DNA from 4 places in the Streptomyces sp. NPDC001351 genome. Region 3 is predicted to be linked to each of the others. Evidence: riboswitches for the same ligand, from Rfam matches in the RefSeq annotation. Region 3 holds a riboswitch; each other region holds the start of a gene.
The links. A riboswitch is a leader RNA that binds a small molecule or an ion and turns the genes downstream of it on or off. The one in region 3 is predicted to bind cyclic di-AMP.
Positions count from the first base shown of each region.

Region 1: linked by a shared signal. The riboswitch ahead of ACFY1U_RS43670 (M23 family metallopeptidase) and the one ahead of ACFY1U_RS19875 (NlpC/P60 family protein) in region 3 are both predicted to bind cyclic di-AMP.
Region 2: linked by a shared signal. The riboswitch ahead of ACFY1U_RS07220 (NlpC/P60 family protein) and the one ahead of ACFY1U_RS19875 (NlpC/P60 family protein) in region 3 are both predicted to bind cyclic di-AMP.
Region 4: linked by a shared signal. The riboswitch ahead of ACFY1U_RS06295 (transglycosylase SLT domain-containing protein) and the one ahead of ACFY1U_RS19875 (NlpC/P60 family protein) in region 3 are both predicted to bind cyclic di-AMP.

Region 1 covers NZ_JBIAWS010000018.1:119,103-123,307, forward strand. Annotated here, with positions in the region: gene ACFY1U_RS43660 (M16 family metallopeptidase) at 1-604, shown strand, start outside; gene ACFY1U_RS43665 (M16 family metallopeptidase) at 601-1,989, shown strand; cyclic di-AMP (ydaO/yuaA leader) riboswitch at 2,193-2,357, shown strand; gene ACFY1U_RS43670 (M23 family metallopeptidase) at 2,370-3,134, shown strand; gene ACFY1U_RS43675 (GntR family transcriptional regulator) at 3,321-4,013, shown strand; gene ACFY1U_RS43680 (HPr family phosphocarrier protein) at 4,153-4,205, opposite strand, start outside.
Region 2 covers NZ_JBIAWS010000002.1:347,660-351,864, reverse strand. Annotated here, with positions in the region: gene pcrA (DNA helicase PcrA) at 1-1,380, opposite strand, end outside; cyclic di-AMP (ydaO/yuaA leader) riboswitch at 1,832-1,989, shown strand; gene ACFY1U_RS07220 (NlpC/P60 family protein) at 1,998-3,149, shown strand; gene ACFY1U_RS07215 (hypothetical protein) at 3,738-4,028, shown strand; gene ACFY1U_RS07210 (hypothetical protein) at 4,006-4,205, opposite strand, start outside.
Region 3 covers NZ_JBIAWS010000005.1:225,821-230,025, reverse strand. Annotated here, with positions in the region: gene ACFY1U_RS19890 (hypothetical protein) at 1-15, opposite strand, end outside; gene ACFY1U_RS19885 (LysR family substrate-binding domain-containing protein) at 191-976, opposite strand; gene ACFY1U_RS19880 (DUF5997 family protein) at 1,036-1,440, shown strand; cyclic di-AMP (ydaO/yuaA leader) riboswitch at 1,632-1,805, shown strand; gene ACFY1U_RS19875 (NlpC/P60 family protein) at 1,814-3,262, shown strand; gene ACFY1U_RS19870 (LuxR C-terminal-related transcriptional regulator) at 3,771-4,205, shown strand, end outside.
Region 4 covers NZ_JBIAWS010000002.1:161,099-165,303, reverse strand. Annotated here, with positions in the region: gene ACFY1U_RS06300 (polyprenyl synthetase family protein) at 14-1,024, opposite strand; cyclic di-AMP (ydaO/yuaA leader) riboswitch at 1,704-1,878, shown strand; gene ACFY1U_RS06295 (transglycosylase SLT domain-containing protein) at 1,883-2,365, shown strand; gene ACFY1U_RS06290 (HAD family hydrolase) at 2,576-3,415, opposite strand; gene ACFY1U_RS06285 (NAD(P)-binding domain-containing protein) at 3,550-4,205, opposite strand, start outside.

The DNA.
Region 1 (4,205 bases), on a different contig from region 3:
CCGGCTGCCCGAGGACGGCACGCGCGCGGCGGACGCCGCCGACCTGGCGCTCACCGTCCTCGGCGGCGGCGAGTCCTCCCGCCTCTACAACCGGCTGGTACGCCGCGACCGTACGGCCGTCGCGGCCGGGTTCGGTCTGCTGCGGCTGGCCGGAGCGCCCTCCCTGGGCTGGCTGGACGTGAAGACCTCCGGTGACGTCGAGGTGCCGGTGATCGAGGCCGCCATCGACGAGGAGCTCGCCCGGTTCGCCGCGGAGGGCCCCACGGCCGAGGAAATGGAGCGCGCCCAGGCCCAGTTGGAGCGCGAGTGGCTGGACCGGCTCGGCACGGTCGCGGGCCGCGCCGACGAACTGTGCCGGTTCGCCGTCCTGTTCGGCGACCCGCAGCTCGCCCTCACCGCCGTACAGCGCGTCCTGGAGGTGACGGCCGAGGAGGTCCAGGAGGTCGCCAAGGCCCGCCTGCGCCCGGACAACCGCGCGGTGCTCGTCTACGAGCCGCTCTCGCCCGAGTCCGCGGAGCACACCCAGGACGAGGACTTCCCCGAAGACCCCGAGTCCGAAGCCACGGTGCAAGCCACCGACCAGAACGAGGAGGCGGCCAAGTGACCGAGCTCGCCACGATGCAGTTCCACCCGCAGCCCCGGGCGGGCGAGGCCAAGCCGTGGGCGTTCCCGTCCCCCGAGCGTGGCGCGCTCGACAACGGCCTGACCGTCCTGCGCTGCCACCGTCCCGGCCAGCAGGTCGTCGCCGTGGAGGTGCTCCTGGACGCGCCCCTGGAGGCCGAGCCGGCCGGTTTCGAGGGCGTTGCCACGATCATGGCGCGAGCCTTCTCCGAGGGCACCGACAAGCACTCCGCCGAGGAGTTCGCCGCCGAGCTGGAGCGCTGCGGCGCCACCCTCGACTCGCACGCCGACCACCCGGGCGTACGTCTGAGCCTCGAGGTCCCGGCCTCCCGTCTCACCAAGGCGCTCGGTCTGCTCGCCGACGCCCTCAGGGCGCCCGCGTTCGCCGACAGCGAGGTCGAGCGGCTGGTCCGCAACCGCCTGGACGAGATCCCGCACGAGCTGGCCAACCCCTCGCGGCGTGCCGCCAAGGAGCTCTCCAAGGAGCTCTTCCCGGCGACCTCGCGCATGTCGCGCCCGCGCCAGGGCACCGAGGAGACGGTCGAGAAGATCGACGCGGCGGCCGTACGCGCCTTCTACGACCGCCATGTCCGGCCCGCCACGGCCACCGCCGTCGTCGTCGGCGACCTCACCGGCATCGACCTGGACGCGCTGCTCGGCGACACCCTGGGCGCGTGGACCGGCTCCAAGGCCGAACCCCGCCCCGTGCCGCCGGTGACCGCCGACGACACCGGGCGCGTGATCATCGTCGACCGTCCCGGCGCCGTCCAGACGCAGCTGCTCATCGGCCGCGTCGGCGCCGACCGGCACGACCGCGTGTGGCCCGCCCAGGTGCTCGGCACGTACTGCCTCGGCGGCACCCTCACCTCGCGCCTGGACCGCGTCCTGCGCGAGGAGAAGGGCTACACCTACGGTGTGCGCGCGTTCGGTCAGGTCCTCAGGTCCGCCCCGGACGGCTCCGGCGCCGCGATGCTCGCCATCAGCGGCTCCGTCGACACCCCGAACACCGGCCCGGCGCTCGACGACCTCTGGAAGGTGCTGCGCACGCTCGCCGAGGGCGGTCTCACCGACGCCGAGCGCGACGTCGCCGTACAGAACCTGGTCGGTGTGGCGCCGCTGAAGTACGAGACCGCGGCGGCCGTGGCGAGCACCCTGGCCGACCAGGTCGAGCAGCACCTGCCCGACGACTACCAGGCGACGCTGTACCAGCAGCTCGCCGCGACCGGAACCGTGGAGGCCACCGCGGCGGTCGTGAACGCCTTCCCGGTGGACCGTCTGGTGACGGTTCTCGTCGGGGACGCGGCGCAGATCAAGGAGCCTGTCGAGGCCCTCGGGATCGGTGAAGTCGCGGTGGTGTCGGCCGAGTAGCGGCACGCGCGCGTGGCGTGGCCCTGGTGACGGATGCGTCACCAGGGCCCTCTTATGTCCGAATTGGCGGAGAATCGAAGGAGAGTTGCCTGTCTGCCCTGTGGGATGCGCTACAAACGCCTTGATCCGTTTGGGGATTGAAAGTGCTGCCGCTTAGCGTCTTCCGGGCTGTCCGTCAGGCACCGCGCCGCATCCGCGGCACCGGACAGCCATCGCCGAGTCCCCGTACGGCGCGAGCCAGGGGAGCCGGGGACCCACCGCAGTCCCTGGGGTGAATCGGACGCCCGCGCGTGCAGCGAGGGAGTCCGTAGGAGACCTTCCTGCTCCGAACCCGTCAGCTAACCCGGTAGGCGAGAGGGAAGGAAAGGACCAGCCACCACATGGCGTTCACGCGCGCCACCGGGAAGCACCGTCGCCCCGCACGGATGCACCGCACCAGCACCCGCGCCGCCGGGGTCGCGGCCCTCGCCGCCACCGGCGTCATCGGTACCCTGGCAGCCCCCGCGCTCGCCGCCGACACCTCCGTCGAGCAGACCGGGCTCACCCCCGTCATCACCATCGGCGACACGATCGCCGACAAGATCGACGCCCAGGCCGACGCCCAGAAGCAGGCCGCCGAGGAGGCCGCGCTCAAGAAGGCGGCCCAGGAGGCGGCACGCGAGAAGGCCGCCGCCCAGGCCAAGCAGGAGCGCGAGGCCAAGGAGCGCGCCGCCCGCGAGGCCGAGCGCAAGCGCCTCAACACGTTCGTGGCGCCGATATCGAACTCGTACGTCTCCACCGGCTACCGGGCCAGCAGCTCCCTGTGGTCCTCCGGCAGCCACACCGGCATCGACTTCCACGCCGCGAGCGGTACGCCCGTCCACGCGGTCGGCGCCGGCACCGTCGTCCAGACCGGCTGGGGCGGCGCCTACGGCAACCAGATCGTGATCAAGATGCAGGACGGCACGTACACCCAGTACGGCCATCTGTCGTCCATCGGCGTCTCGGTGGGCCAGACGGTCACCCCGGGCCAGCAGATAGGCCTCTCCGGCGCGACCGGCAACACCACCGGACCGCACCTGCACTTCGAGGCCCGTACGACCCCCGAGTACGGCTCGGACATCGACCCCGTCGCCTATCTGCGCTCGCACGGCGTGAACGTCTGACGACGGATCGCAGGATCTGCTGAAGCCCCGGCTCCCGAGCCGGGGCTTTCGGTGTTTCTGCCGCCCCGCTGTCCAAAAAATATCCATGGATTCCGGCCCGCCGTCGGAAATTCCGGCTCCGTGCAATAGAGTCACCGATACACGTCAATCATCGACGTTTCACGGGGATTAAGTCGGAGGTCGGTCATGCGTATTCCGGCGCACTCGGTGTGCACGGCGATCCGGGACGACATCGTCGCCGGTGTCTACGAGCGCGGCAGCCGCCTCACCGAGGAACTCCTCGCGCGCCGCTACGGCGTCTCGCGCGTCCCCGTGCGCGAGGCCCTGCGCACCCTGGAGGCCGAGGGCTTCGTGGTGACCCGGCGGCACGCGGGCGCGTGCGTCGCGGAACCGACCGAGCAGGAGGCCGCCGACCTGCTGGAGATGCGCATGCTGCTGGAACCGCTCGGCGCCTCCCGGGCCGCCCAGCGGCGCACCGACGCCCATCTCAAGGTCCTGCGCGGCCTGGTCAGACTGGGCCAGGAGCGGGCCAGGAGGGGCAACAGCGAGGATCTGCGCTCCCTGGGGGGCTGGTTCCACGAGACGCTCGCCCAGGCCTCCGGAAGCCCCGCGCTGACCTCGATGCTGACCCAGCTGCGCCACAAGATCGCCTGGATGTACGCCGTGGAGGCACCGGCCAACCCCGTGGAGTCCTGGGCGGAGCACGGCGCGATCGTCGACGCCGTGGCCCGCGGCGACAGCGAGCGCGCGCGGGCGGTCACCGCGCTGCACACCGAGCGCTCGAGCGCCGTGCACCGGCTGCGCTTCGGCGGCCCGGAGCGGGTGAACGGTGTGAGGAACTCGCAACATGCCGTAAACATGTCGGGCCTGCGGCATTAACACGGGCGCCGTATACAAAGAAGGAACAATTCGAGGGGCATTGTTTCTGCTGCCCGTGATCGGAAATTGCAGCGCCCCTGCGCGGGAAATGCGAAGGGCTCGCCCGGCAATTCGGACGAGCCCTTCTGTGGTGCCGTGATCAGACGGTCTCGGGAAGCTCCTCGAGCCCCTCGGAGACCAGCTTCGCCAGCC
Region 2 (4,205 bases), on a different contig from region 3:
GACACCGCCGACGACCTTGTAGGGCAGGCCGACGCGGATGAAGACCTCTTCGAAGACACGGGACTGGGCGTTGGTGCGGTAGAAGACGGCGACGTCTCCGGCCTTCGTCTCGCCGGCGTCCGTGAGACGGTCTATCTCGTCGGCGACGAACTGGGCCTCGTCGTGCTCCGTGTCGGCGACGTAGCCGGTGATGCGGGCGCCCGCGCCCGCGTTCGTCCACAGGTTCTTGGGGCGGCGGGACTCGTTGCGCTCGATGACCGCGTTGGCCGCGGAGAGGATCGTCTGGGTGGAGCGGTAGTTCTGCTCCAGCAGGATCGTCGTCGCGTCCGGGTAGTCCTCCTCGAACTGGAGGATGTTGCGGATCGTCGCACCGCGGAAGGCGTAGATCGACTGATCGGCGTCGCCCACGACGCAGAGTTCGGCGGGCTGGAGGTCGTACTCGTTCGGCGGTACGTCCTCATCGTGCGTGCCGGTGCCGACGAGTTCCCGCACGAGCGCGTACTGGGCGTGGTTGGTGTCCTGGTACTCGTCGACCAGGACGTGCCGGAAGCGGCGGCGGTAGTGCTCGGCGACGTCCGGGAAGGCGCGCAGCAGGTTGACCGTCGTCATGATCAGGTCGTCGAAGTCGAGGGCGTTCGCCTCGCGCAGCCTTGACTGGTACATGGCGTAGGCCTGGGCGAGGGTCTTCTCGAAGCCGTCGGCGGCCTGGGCGGCGAAGTCCTCCTCGTCGATCAGCTCGTTCTTCAGGTTCGAGATCTTGGCGCTGAAGGACTTCGGCGGGTAGCGCTTGGGGTCGAGGTCCAGGTCGCGGCAGACCAGGGCCATCAGGCGCTTGCTGTCGGCCGCGTCGTAGATCGAGAAGGAGGAGGTGAAACCGAGCTTCTTGGACTCCCTGCGCAGGATGCGCACGCACGCGCTGTGGAAGGTCATCACCCACATCGCGTTCGCGCGCGGGCCGACGAGCTGCTCGACGCGCTCCTTCATCTCACCCGCGGCCTTGTTGGTGAAGGTGATCGCGAGGACCTGGCCCGGATGCACGTTCCGCTCGCCCAGGAGGTAGGCGATGCGGTGGGTGAGCACGCGGGTCTTGCCGGAGCCGGCACCGGCCACGATGAGCAGGGGGGTGCCGGAGTGGACGACGGCCGCGCGCTGGTTCTCGTTCAGCCCGTCCAGGAGCGCGGCCGGGTCGACCGCCGGGCGGGGGGCGCCGTCGCGGTAGTAGGCCTCCCGGTCCGGTGGCACGTCGAACTTCCCGCCGAACAGATCGTCCGGAACCGGCTCCGGTACGTGATCGTCCTCGGGCGGCGGCGGAGGTTCCTCCTCGTGCCCGCGGGGGGCCTGGAGGTTCGCCAGGAAGCTGTCGTCAAAGAGGCTGCTCATCGCTCTCCGAGTCTAGGGTGCCCCACTGACAGCCCGCCGCCGCCCTGAGAACATCGCCGGAATCCGCGGGCTCCCCGGGGTGCCGCGGCCGCAGAATCCCTGATTCCTCCAGAGCCGACCACTGGCGCCCTCTCGCCCTCCAGAACCGCACCGTCACGGTCCGTAATCGACCAGGGACATGGATCATGCCGCCCCGTAGGCGGACGGCGACTTCCAGGCTGGAAGCAATCCGCCGGAAGCGGGTCGAAGACTACGACTCCGATCAAAACATGCCCAGCCTCCACAGAGGGTTCCGGATTGGCGACCGTACCCGGCCCCCTGACCGAAGGTCACGAAAATGTATCGGGCATATCGAACATCAACCTTCACAGGGGCCACACGAGTTGGCTACCGTTCCGGCAGGCCGCACGACCCCCACCGGCGAACGTCGCCGGGCCGCGCGGCCTCCGCCGAGTCCGGAGCGCCGCCGCGCATCCGGAGCCGGGGACCCACACCGACCTTGGGGTGAATCGGTCCTCCTCCCTTTCGGGGCACGGACCGTAGGGCAACCCTTCCGAACCACCCGCCCGAACCCGACAGCTAACCCGGTAGGCGGAACATGGAAGGAGTCGCCTCCCTTGGCGTCGCACCGCAAGTCGCGCCCCGCGGGTACGCGCGTAGCAGGCATACGCACCCCCGCCCTCGCCACGGCCGCCCTCACCTCGGTGGCCCTGCTGTCCCAGTCGGCGAACGCCGCCCCCGCCGCCGACGGCAACCCCAGCCTCGAAGAGGTCGAGAAGAAGGTCGACGACCTCTACCGCCAGGCGGAGTCGGCCACCGAGAAGTACAACGCGGCCAAAGAGAAGACCACGAAGCAGCGCAAGAACGTCGACACCCTCCTCGACGACGTCGCCAAGCGCACGCAGAAGCTCAACGAGGAGCGGGACCAGCTCGGTTCCTTCGCCGCGGCCCAGTACCGGACCGGAGCCGCCGCACCCGACACGGCGACCTTCCTGCTCGCGGACTCCCCGCAGGACTACTTCGACCAGACGCAGTTGATGAGTCGGCTGACCTCTCGTCAGAAGAGCGCGGTCGACGAGTACTTCACCGAGCAGTCCGCGACGATGAAGAAGCGCCAGGAGGCCTCCAGGAGCCTCGAGACGCTCACCGCGACACAGCACGACCTGCAGACCGCCAAGTCCACGGTGCAGAAGAAGCTCTCCGACGCGCGCGAGCTGCTGTCGAAGCTGACCGCCGAGGAGAAGGCGCGGCTCGCGGCGATCCAGAAGCAGAAGGAGGAAGAGGCCGCCCGCAAGGCCGCGGAGCTGGCGAAGCAGCAGGCGGCGGCGGAGAAGGCCAAGGAAGAGGCCGCGGCCCAGGACAGCGGCTCCTCCGGCTCGGGATCCACCTCCACCAGCGACTCCTCGTACGCCACCAAGGCCGAGAAGGCGCTGGCCTTCGCCCGCGCGCAGATCGGCAAGCCGTACGTCTGGGGCGCCACCGGCCCCGAGTCCTACGACTGCTCCGGCCTCACCCAGGCCGCCTGGAAGGCCGCCGGCGTCGACCTCCCCCGTACCACCTACGACCAGGTCAACGCCGGCACCACGGTCTCCCTGACCGACGCGCAGCCCGGCGACCTGATCTTCTTCTACGACGACATCAGCCACGTCGGCATCTACATCGGCAACGGCATGATGATCCACGCCCCCAAGCCCGGCGCATACGTGCGCGAGGAGTCGATCTACTACGGCGGCGAATCGATCATCCACAGTGTGGTGCGGCCTGCCTGAGGCACCGCAGGGCAGGGCACGCGCGCGTGCGGGGCAGTTTGTGACGCACGCGCGCGTGGCCGCGCTCAACCCGCGACGCACTCCTTGGCATGGCCCCATGTCAGGCCCCGCCTCTCTCCGCTCCTGCTGGGCGCAGCGTTCGCCTGCGGCCGGGGCCGCTGTGACGGCGAGCGCGCAGCCGTAGAGGACGAGCCCGAGCCGGAGCAGCGCGAGCGCCGCGTGCGCGAGCCATGCCGTCGCCTCCGCCCCGGCGAGCGTGGCGCCGAGCACCGCGAGCCCCCTGTGTGGCCACGCAAGCACAGGAACACCGCGCCAGGCCGGCAGCAGCGGCCACGGCACGGCCGCCGGCGCGAGCAGGGCCGCGGCGAGGGTCTGCCGTCCGAGGGCGGAGAACCGGGTCCCGAGGACGGCGGTCGCCGCGACGGCGGTCAGCGCTCCCGGCGCCCCCGCCTCCGCCCGCCACCTCTCCGGCTCCCGCACCAGACGGACACCGACGCCTGCCGCAAGCGCCACCCGGGCGACACGGGCCAGGCCCAGGACGACCCTCGACAGCACCTCGTACCCGTCAGGTGCAGCCCGACCGACACAATGACGGTCGCCGGATCGAAGCTCGTCCCGGCGGACAGCGCGCGCCTGTATCTGTGGAACGGCGACGAGTGCGGTGTCCTGCGCGCCGTCACCGTGGCACTGCTCGTGCTCGACCCGGCCTGGTACGCCGTACTGCTCGTCGCCGAGGCGGTCAGGCCGCGGCGCGGCTACGACGTGTGGCGCCGCGCGATCGTTTTCCCGCTGGGGATGACGGCGGCAGCCGTGCTGTCCGTCGCCGCGGGAGCCGTCGTCGCGGCCCGTGCCGGCATCAGGTCCACAGCACCGCGATGAAGATGTTCGCCGTGGTGAGCAGGCCCACCAGCCCGAACAGGCTCTTGTCGATCTTCTCGTCCTCCCGCTTCACATAGACCAGGCCGAGGATCACGATCAGCAGGGCCAGCTTCACGCCGATCTTGACGGTGTTGACGTGATGGTCGTCGGCCTGGTTGAGGCCGACCAGAATCGCGC
Region 3 (4,205 bases):
CACCACCCGCCACAGCGCGCCGCGCGGCCGCCTGTACTCACGGTCGGCCGGATCTCCCCACAGCCCGTGGGCACGCAGCCGATCCGCGGCGCCGCCCGCGCACCGCACCCCCTTGCGTAGCAAGACTCCCCCGCCTCCCGTCCATCGCCCCACCGATGGTCGGTACGGGGCGAGGCCGCCCCTAGGGAGGCTATGCCCGGCGGCGGGGCTTCCTTCGCTTGGCGCCCTTGGAGACGTCGGATCCGGCCCTCGGGTTGCGTCCCGCCGACTTCCCCGTCGTCTTTCCGTTCGCCTTGGCCGCCGTGGGCTTGCGTCGGGCGCCGGTCGTGTCGCCCGCCTTGCCCTTCGTTTCCGGTGCCGCCGCCCTGCGGCCGCGGGAGCTGTTGACCGTGCGGCCGCGGACGATTCCGATGAAGTCCTCGACCAGGTCCGTGGTCGCCTCCTCGGGCCAGGCCAGGGCGACGCTCGACTCGGGGCCGTCCGCCAGCGGCCGGTACGTGAGGTCCTTGCGGTGGTACAGACGGGCCAGCGACTGGGGGACGACCAGGAGGCCGACGCCCGCCGCGACGAGTTCCACGGCGTCCTCGGTGGTGGCGGGGCGCTCGAAGGCGGGCTCGCCCGGCGGCCGGTCCCAGTCGAAGACGTCGTCGAGGGGGTGGAAGAGCACCTCGTCCGCGAGGACCTCGACGGTCACCTCGTCCGCCGCCGTGATCACGTGGTCCTTGGGGACGACGACGACCGTCGTCTCGGCGTAGAGCGGGATGGCGCTGAAGAACGTACGGTCGACCGGCAGCCGTACGAGTCCCGCGTCGGCCCCACCGGCACGCAACACGTCGGATGCCTCGGCGGCCGGAACGGCGAGGAGGTTCAGCGGGATGTCGGGCAGGCGCTCGTTCCAGATCCGCACCCACTTGGCGGGGGTCACTCCCGGGACGTACGCAAGCCGGAACGCCTGGGATTCTTCCGAGCCTGTCACCAGTCCAGGCTACCCGGCCGTGGTCGGAGGTCTCGAACATGCTCGATACCCTGGACGGCATGAAGTCGCACCAGAGCACCCAGACGATGAAGCCCGCTACCGCGGCGAAGAAGCTGGGTGTGTACCTCGAGGCCACCCCCGCCGAGTTCCAGGAGGGTGTCGTCTCACGAGCCGAGCTCGATCGGCTCCAGGCCGAGCCGCCCGAGTGGCTGCGCGAGCTGCGGGCGAACGGCCCGCACCCCCGTCCCGTGGTCGCGGCGAAGCTGGGCGTCTCCATCGCGGGTCTCGCCCGCGGCGGGATCACCGAGCCGCTCACCACCGAGCAGATCGAGGCCCTGAAGCAGGAAGAGCCCGAGTGGCTGCAGAAGGAGCGCGCCACCCAGGCCGAGGTCCGCAAGGAGGCGGCGCGCATCAAGAAGCGCAACGCCGAGCGCGAGGCTCGCAGCGAGGGCCCGCGGTCCTGACGCGGCCCGTTCGCGACGGACGGTTGCCGTCCGGATCCACTGCGTGCACAAAGCACGTATCTGACGGAACGTCACGACGAAGGTCACAAAAGCGTATCGGACATTCCGGCCTTCAACCTTCACACGAGCCGCACAAGTTGGCTAGCGTGGTTTCAGGCCGCACGAGTTCCTCCGGCGAACCCCGCCGGGACGCGCGGCCTCCGCCGAATCCGGTGCGCCCCTGTGGCAGCCGGAACCGGGGACCCAACCGAACGACGGGGTGAATCGGCCGACTGCCCGCCAGGGCAGGGGCCGTAGGGCATGCCTTCCGGAACCGACCGCCCGAACCCGACAGCTAACTCGGTAGGCGGAGTACGGAAGGAGTACGGCTCCCATGGCGCCGGATCGACCATCGCGCACCGGAGGCTTCGGCCTTCCCGGTATGCGCAACTCCGCTCTCGCGACCGCCGCCCTCACCTCGGTGGCCCTGTTCTCGCAGACCGCCGACGCCGCGCCGACGACCGGCGAGGAGGGGCCCAGCCGCGAAGCCGTCCGGCAGCGGGTGAGCAGCCTCTACGACCAGGCCGAGTCCGACACCGGCAACTACAACTTCACCCGGGCCCAGCTGCTGGGAGCGCGGCCGCCCGCCGCCCCGCCCCGCGAGCGTGGCCGCTCGGATCCGGCACTCGACTCGGTGTCCCGGCGGTGGTTCGACGGAGCGCGCGCCTCGCTGGGTCCGACGGTTCCCGCGGTGCTCCCGGCCGACCGTAGGCCGGCCCGCCAGGCCGAGCCCCGGCGCGCGGCGGACAGCCGCAGCACCGCCCTTGAGCTGGAGGCGACCGCCCGGCCCGTGGCCGAGCTGCCCTCCGCGGAGCCCCGCAGGCCGGTGGCCGAGCTGACCGCAGGCCCCACGGCCACGCTCCCCGCCGTCCCGCAGCCCCGCCAGGAGGCCGCCCCCGCGCTGCCCGCGGCGGCCCCCGAGTCCAAGCAGTCCTCCCTGCGCAGGTCCAAGGAGCAGAACCAGCGCAAGATCGCGGCGGCCAGCGAACTGCTGTACCGGTACACCGCCCGGCAGACCTCCGCACCGCGCCCGGCCGTTGAGGCCGCGCCTGCCCAGCTCCCCTGGCAGGACCAGGTGCAACAGACCAGCCCGGCAGCCGATGAGGCCTGGCGGCTGCAGCAGCCGACGGTGCTCGAACCGGGGCTGCCCGCGGCCGGGGATCAGCTCATGCAGCCGTCGGTTCTCGACACGGGCGTACCCGCGGTCGAGGGGTGGCGCATGCAGCCGTCCGTGCTCGACACCGGCATACCCGCGGTCGAGGGGTGGCGCATGCAGCCGTCCGTGCTGGACACCGGCGTACCCGCGACGGAGGAGTGGCGCACCCAGCCGTCCGTACTGGACACCGGGATACCCCAGGCCGGGGGTTGGACCGTGCAGCCGTCCGTCCTCGACACGGGCGTGCCCGCCGCCGGTACGCCCACCGTCACCAAGGCCGACCGGGCGATCGACTTCGCCCGTGCACAGATCGGCAGGCCCTGTCTGTGGGGTGCGGTCGGGCCGGAGTCGTACGACAACGCCGGGCTCACCCAGGCCGCCTGGCGGGCCGCCGGGGTCACCCTGCCGCGCACCACGTACGAGCAGGCGGGCGCCGGCACGGTGGTTCCCCTGGCCGAGAGCCGCCCCGGAGACCTGATCTTCTTCAACGACAACTTCAGCCACGTCGGCCTCTACACCGGCAACGGCTTGATGATTCACGCACCGGGCCCGGGCGCGGTCATCCGCGAGGACTCGGTCCACTACGCAGGGGAAGCCGCGGTCCGGATCGCCGTACGCCCCGCATGAGACGAGGAACGCCGGCAGCGGCGTGACACCAACAGCTCGCTGAACCACGAGGCCGCCGACGGAAGTCGGCGGCCTCCTTCTTGTTCGCCACAGGAACCCCGCGACATCCGGTGACGCATGCACGGGCGTCGCTGCCTGGCCGCCGCCCTCGCCGCCGCGGGATCGCATGCGCAACGGCCACCTGTGGCTCCGGTTCCGGGAGCGCCGGTTCCCGCGACCCGAACGCGTCAAGTCGCTCTCGGATGCGATGCGTACGAACCCGCCCGTGCCGGAGTGAGCCCTGCGGGGCCGCCGGTCCCCCGTGCCGGCGGCCCCGGCACGGCGTGGGGTTCCCGGCGTCCTCCCCGAGCGCCGGGACTCCCCCGCTGCGGCTTCCGTGGCGCCGGTGTGCTGGAGTACATGCGAGAACGTCGTTGTCGCTCAAGGGTGCTCGCATGCAGTCTGGGGCAGTGGACGGCATCGCCGGTATGGGTACAACTGCGTACGCGGCGGACGAGCGGAGAAGAACGTGGCACAGGTGCCGGGCGGGGCCCACGAACGCATGCTGTCGGTGGCCGTCGCCGCCCTCAACGAGCGTGAGCCGGAGCGGCTGTGGCCGCTGCTCGCGTCCGCCCTGCCCGGTCTGTGCGGCGGCGAGACCCTGATCTACAAGCTGGACGACTGGAACGAGACCGGAGGCACGGTCGGCATGCCGTCCGAGGTCGCCGTCGAGTTCGACGGGCTCGGGGAGGAGGACCTGGGCCTGCTGCGGGCGGGTTTTCCGTTCGCGGACCACTACGCGGGCGGCCCGGACCGGACTCCGCTGACGGCGCGCAGGGCGGCCGGGGCCGCATGGCCGGTGAGCCCGACCGCGCGGCTGATCGGCGACATCATGGACGCGGACCATGTGCTGGCCGTGCCGCTGCCCCTGACGACGACGCCGATCACCGGATGCATGATCTAC
Region 4 (4,205 bases), on a different contig from region 3:
CACGACGGACGGGTCAGCCGGCCCGGTGCACCACGGCGTCGCACATCTCCATCAGCGAGAGCTTGGCGTCGCACTCCGGCAGCGGAGCCAGGGCCGCTCGCGCGTCCTCCGCGTACCGCACCGTGTCCCGGCGCGCCTGCTCCAGCGCGGGGTGCGCCCGCAGTCCGGCGAGCGCCTCGGCGTGCCGCGCGTCGTCGCTCAGGTCGGAGTCCAGCAGCTCGCACAGGGCGATGTCCTCGGCAAGCCCCAGACGCGCCGCCCGCTCCCGCAGCCGCAGCACCGGAAGGGTGGGGACTCCCTCGCGGAGGTCGGTCCCGGGCGTCTTCCCGGACTCGCGCGACTCGGAGGCGATGTCCAGCACGTCGTCCGCCAGCTGGAAGGCGACCCCGAGCCGCTCCCCGTACTGCGTCAGCACATCCACGACCGTCTCGTCGGCGCCCGACATCATCGCCCCGAAGCGGCAGGACACGGCCACCAGCGAGCCCGTCTTGCCACCGAGCACGTCCAGGTAGTGGTCGACCGGGTCCCGTCCGTCCTGCGGCCCCGCCGTCTCCAGGATCTGCCCCGTGACCAGGCGCTCGAACGCCTCGGCCTGCACCCGGACCGCCTCGGGCCCGAGGTCGGCGAGGATGTGCGAGGCGCGCGCGAACAGGAAGTCGCCGGTGAGGACCGCCACCGAGTTGCCCCAGCGGGCGTTGGCGCTGTCGACGCCGCGCCGCACGGCGGCCTCGTCCATCACGTCGTCGTGGTACAGCGTCGCCAGATGGGTCAGCTCCACCACCACGGCCGACGGCACGACCCCAGGCGCATACGGATCGCCGAACTGGGCGGCGAGCATCACGAGCAGCGGGCGGAACCGCTTCCCGCCCGCCCGCACCAGGTGCTGGGCGGCCTCCGTGATGAAGGGCACCTCACTCTTGGTGGCTTCGAGCAAACCTTCCTCGACGGCCGCCAATCCGGCCTGGACATCGGCTTCCAGAGCCTGGTCCCGCACGCTCAGCCCGAACGGCCCGACGACGGTCACGAGGGGTCTCCTGTCTGCTGGTGTCTACTGGCGGTTACACGGTTTGTCGATAGGTCGCTGACATCACTCAAGTCAGCGTATCCGGTCACCTTTCGATCACCGATGCCGCCCACCCGTCCAGCCCGGGTGGTATCGGATCACGACCGGTATGTTTTTGATCAACCGATAAGAACGGATATCTATCGACTTGTCTATCGGGGTGTCGGCCGACGCGCCTCCCGACACGTCCGTACGAGTCGGCACGGTCGCCCCCTTCCCCCGTTCCCCCGTTCCCCCCACGAAATCGGCTCACGAGGACCTCCGGAGCCCGGCACGGGGTGCTCGACAGGCGACCGTCATGACAACGAGGTGCACCACACCACAGGTTCCGCTTTCGCCCCCCAATGAGGCGATGAGCGGCTGGTTGCCCACGAGTTGGGGCCATTGTCCTATTTGCCGCCCTTGCGGATGCCGGTGACTTGACTCACACGGCAGTACGGGCCGCCGAGGGCCGCCCTCCCGCCGCTTCCCCTCCTCCGTACGCGAGTTGAGCCTTGGCAACCGCAAAGGATCAAGTGCCCCATAAGCCTCAGACCAAGGTCAATAGCCCTGATCTGTGAGCCCGACACTTGTTCCGGCCATGTGCTCTCGCATACGTTCCCGGCCTGTCGGGTGGACGCCGAATCCTGCCGCCGCCCGGGCACGACCATCGACCAACTCACTCGCACGGCAGGAGCGGGGGAACCAGGTAGGCCGCCGGACCGGGCATCGTCCCGGGCCGGCTAGGGGTGAAGTCGCGTTGCCGTACGGCTGCGCGGCCGGGCATCTCCCCGCCCGAACCCGACAGCTCACCTCGCAGGCGCCGGAGAGGATCCCGCCATGTCTGCAACAGGTCAGCACCGCCGCCCCAGAAACAACCGCCTCGCCCGCAAGCTCGCCGTCACCGGTACGGGCGCCGCCGTTCTCGCCCTGCCGCTCATCGGGGCGACCAGTGCGTCCGCGGCCACCCCGACCGTGGCCAACGTGAAGTCGATGGGCTACGCCGACAACCTCGACGGCTGGATCCGGGGCGCCCTCCAGGTCATGAAGCAGAACGGGATTCCCGGGACGTACAACGGCATTTACCGCAACATCATCCGCGAGTCCTCGGGCGACCCGGCCGCCATCAACAACTGGGACTCGAACGCGCTCGCCGGCACTCCGTCCAAGGGTCTGCTGCAGGTCATCGATCCGACGTTCCTCGCCTACCACGTGCCCGGCACGGCAATGAACCCCTTCGACCCGATCGCGAACATCACGGCCGCCTGCAAGTACGCTGCCGCGCGGTACGGGTCGATCGACAACGTGTTCGGCGCCTACTGAGCTCTCCGCCAGAAGTGCCACTCTGCTAGAAGTGCCACGGAGGACTGTCGGTCCTCTGCGGGCCCGTCGTGGCTGGTCGCTCCCTCGCTCTCGGCTTCTCCCCCGCTCTCGGCTTCGCTCGAGCGGGGGGGACCCCCATGAGCGGGGGGACCCCCATCGCGGCGGAGCCGCATATGGATACAGCCCCGCACCCCTTCCGGGTGCGGCCGCTCAAAGCTCCACGAATTCGGCGAGCTCCCCGGACTCGACGAACAGTCGCTCGAGGACGACGGCGATGCCGTCGTCCTCGTTCGACAGGGTGATCTCGTCGGCCACCGCCTTCAGTTCGGGGTGGGCGTTGGCCATGGCGACGCCGTGGGCGGCCCAGTCGAACATGGGGATGTCGTTGGGCATGTCGCCGAAGGCGATCGTCTGCTGCGGGCCGAGTCCCAGGTGTGCGGCGGCCAGCGCGAGGCCCGTCGCCTTGGTGATGCCGCATGGCTGGAGTTCGACGGTCCCCGGCCCCGACATGGTGACGGTGGCCAGCGAACCCACCACCGAACGCGCCGTCGCCGCCAACTCGTCGTCCGACAGGTCGGGATGGCGCAGCAGCACCTTGCTGATGGGTTCGCACCACAGGTCGTCGCGCCGGTCGACCCGGACCGCCGGCAGCGTCGGATGCGGCATCAGGTAGCCCGGTTCGATGAGCGTGAGTCCCTCCACACCGTCCTGGTCGACAGCCGCGTACACCTGGCCCACCTCGGCCTCGATCTTGCCGAGGGCGGTCTCGGCCAGCTCCCGGTCCAGGGTGACGGACCACAGCAGACGGTCCGCGCCCACGTCGTACACCTGCGCGCCCTGCCCGCACACCGCGAGCCCCCTGCCGCCCAGTTGGTCGAAGAGCGGCCGCACCCTGGGGGCCGGCCGGCCCGTCACGACCAGGTGCCGGGCGCCGGCCCCGGCGACCCGTGCGAGAGCGGCGAGGGACCGGTCGGAGAGCGTGTCGTCGCCTCGGAGCAGCGTGCCGTCCAGGTCGGTGGCGATGAGTGCATATGCGGTGGGTGCGGCCATGATCAGAGAATACGGACAGGACGCCCCACCGACTCATCGCGAACCGGACGACGGCCGATTCCCCCACCGGCCCTCGCTCAACTCCCTTATCCTTGTTGGCTCTTCATCGTCAGGCAGGAGCCCGCGACCCGTGCCTAGCCGTGCGCTGCCGCCAGGTGTTTGGCCAGCCTCGGAGAGGCGAACTCGGTGCCGCACACGAAGCGCATCACCGGGCCGTACGACGCCGCGGCCGGCAGGCCGGTGAAGTACAGGCCGGGGACCGATGAGACGTATCCCGCGCCCAGTTTGGGGGTGCCGCGGCTCACCGCGAGTCGCGTGCGCAGTCCGTGGCCGAGGAAGTCCATGGCCGCGATGTCCACCCGGTATCCGGTGGCCGCGATCACGTGGTCCGCGGACATGTCCTGGATGCGGCCCGCGTGGGTGCGGACCGTCAGCTTCGGGCAGCCGTCGGCCGCGTCCGCCCGCACGATCCGGTCGACCTCGCTGACCTGCACCTTTCCCTCGAAACGGTCGCGCAGCCACCACGCGCCGAGCGGGCCGAGGACGCGGCGCACCAGGTAGTGGCGGGCCTCGGCCGGCAGATAGCGGTAGGGGTGCGGGTAGTAGCTGAGGGCCCACAGGGACCAGGCGCGGCCGAAGGGCGACTCGGGGCGCAGCCTGGGCTGCTTCCACGGTGGTGCGCCGAAGGCGACCCTGCCGCGGCCGCGGGAGACCACCCGCACCTGTGCGCCCGCCTCCGCAGCCAGTGCCGCGGTCTCCAGCGCAGACTGGCCGGCGCCGATCACGATCA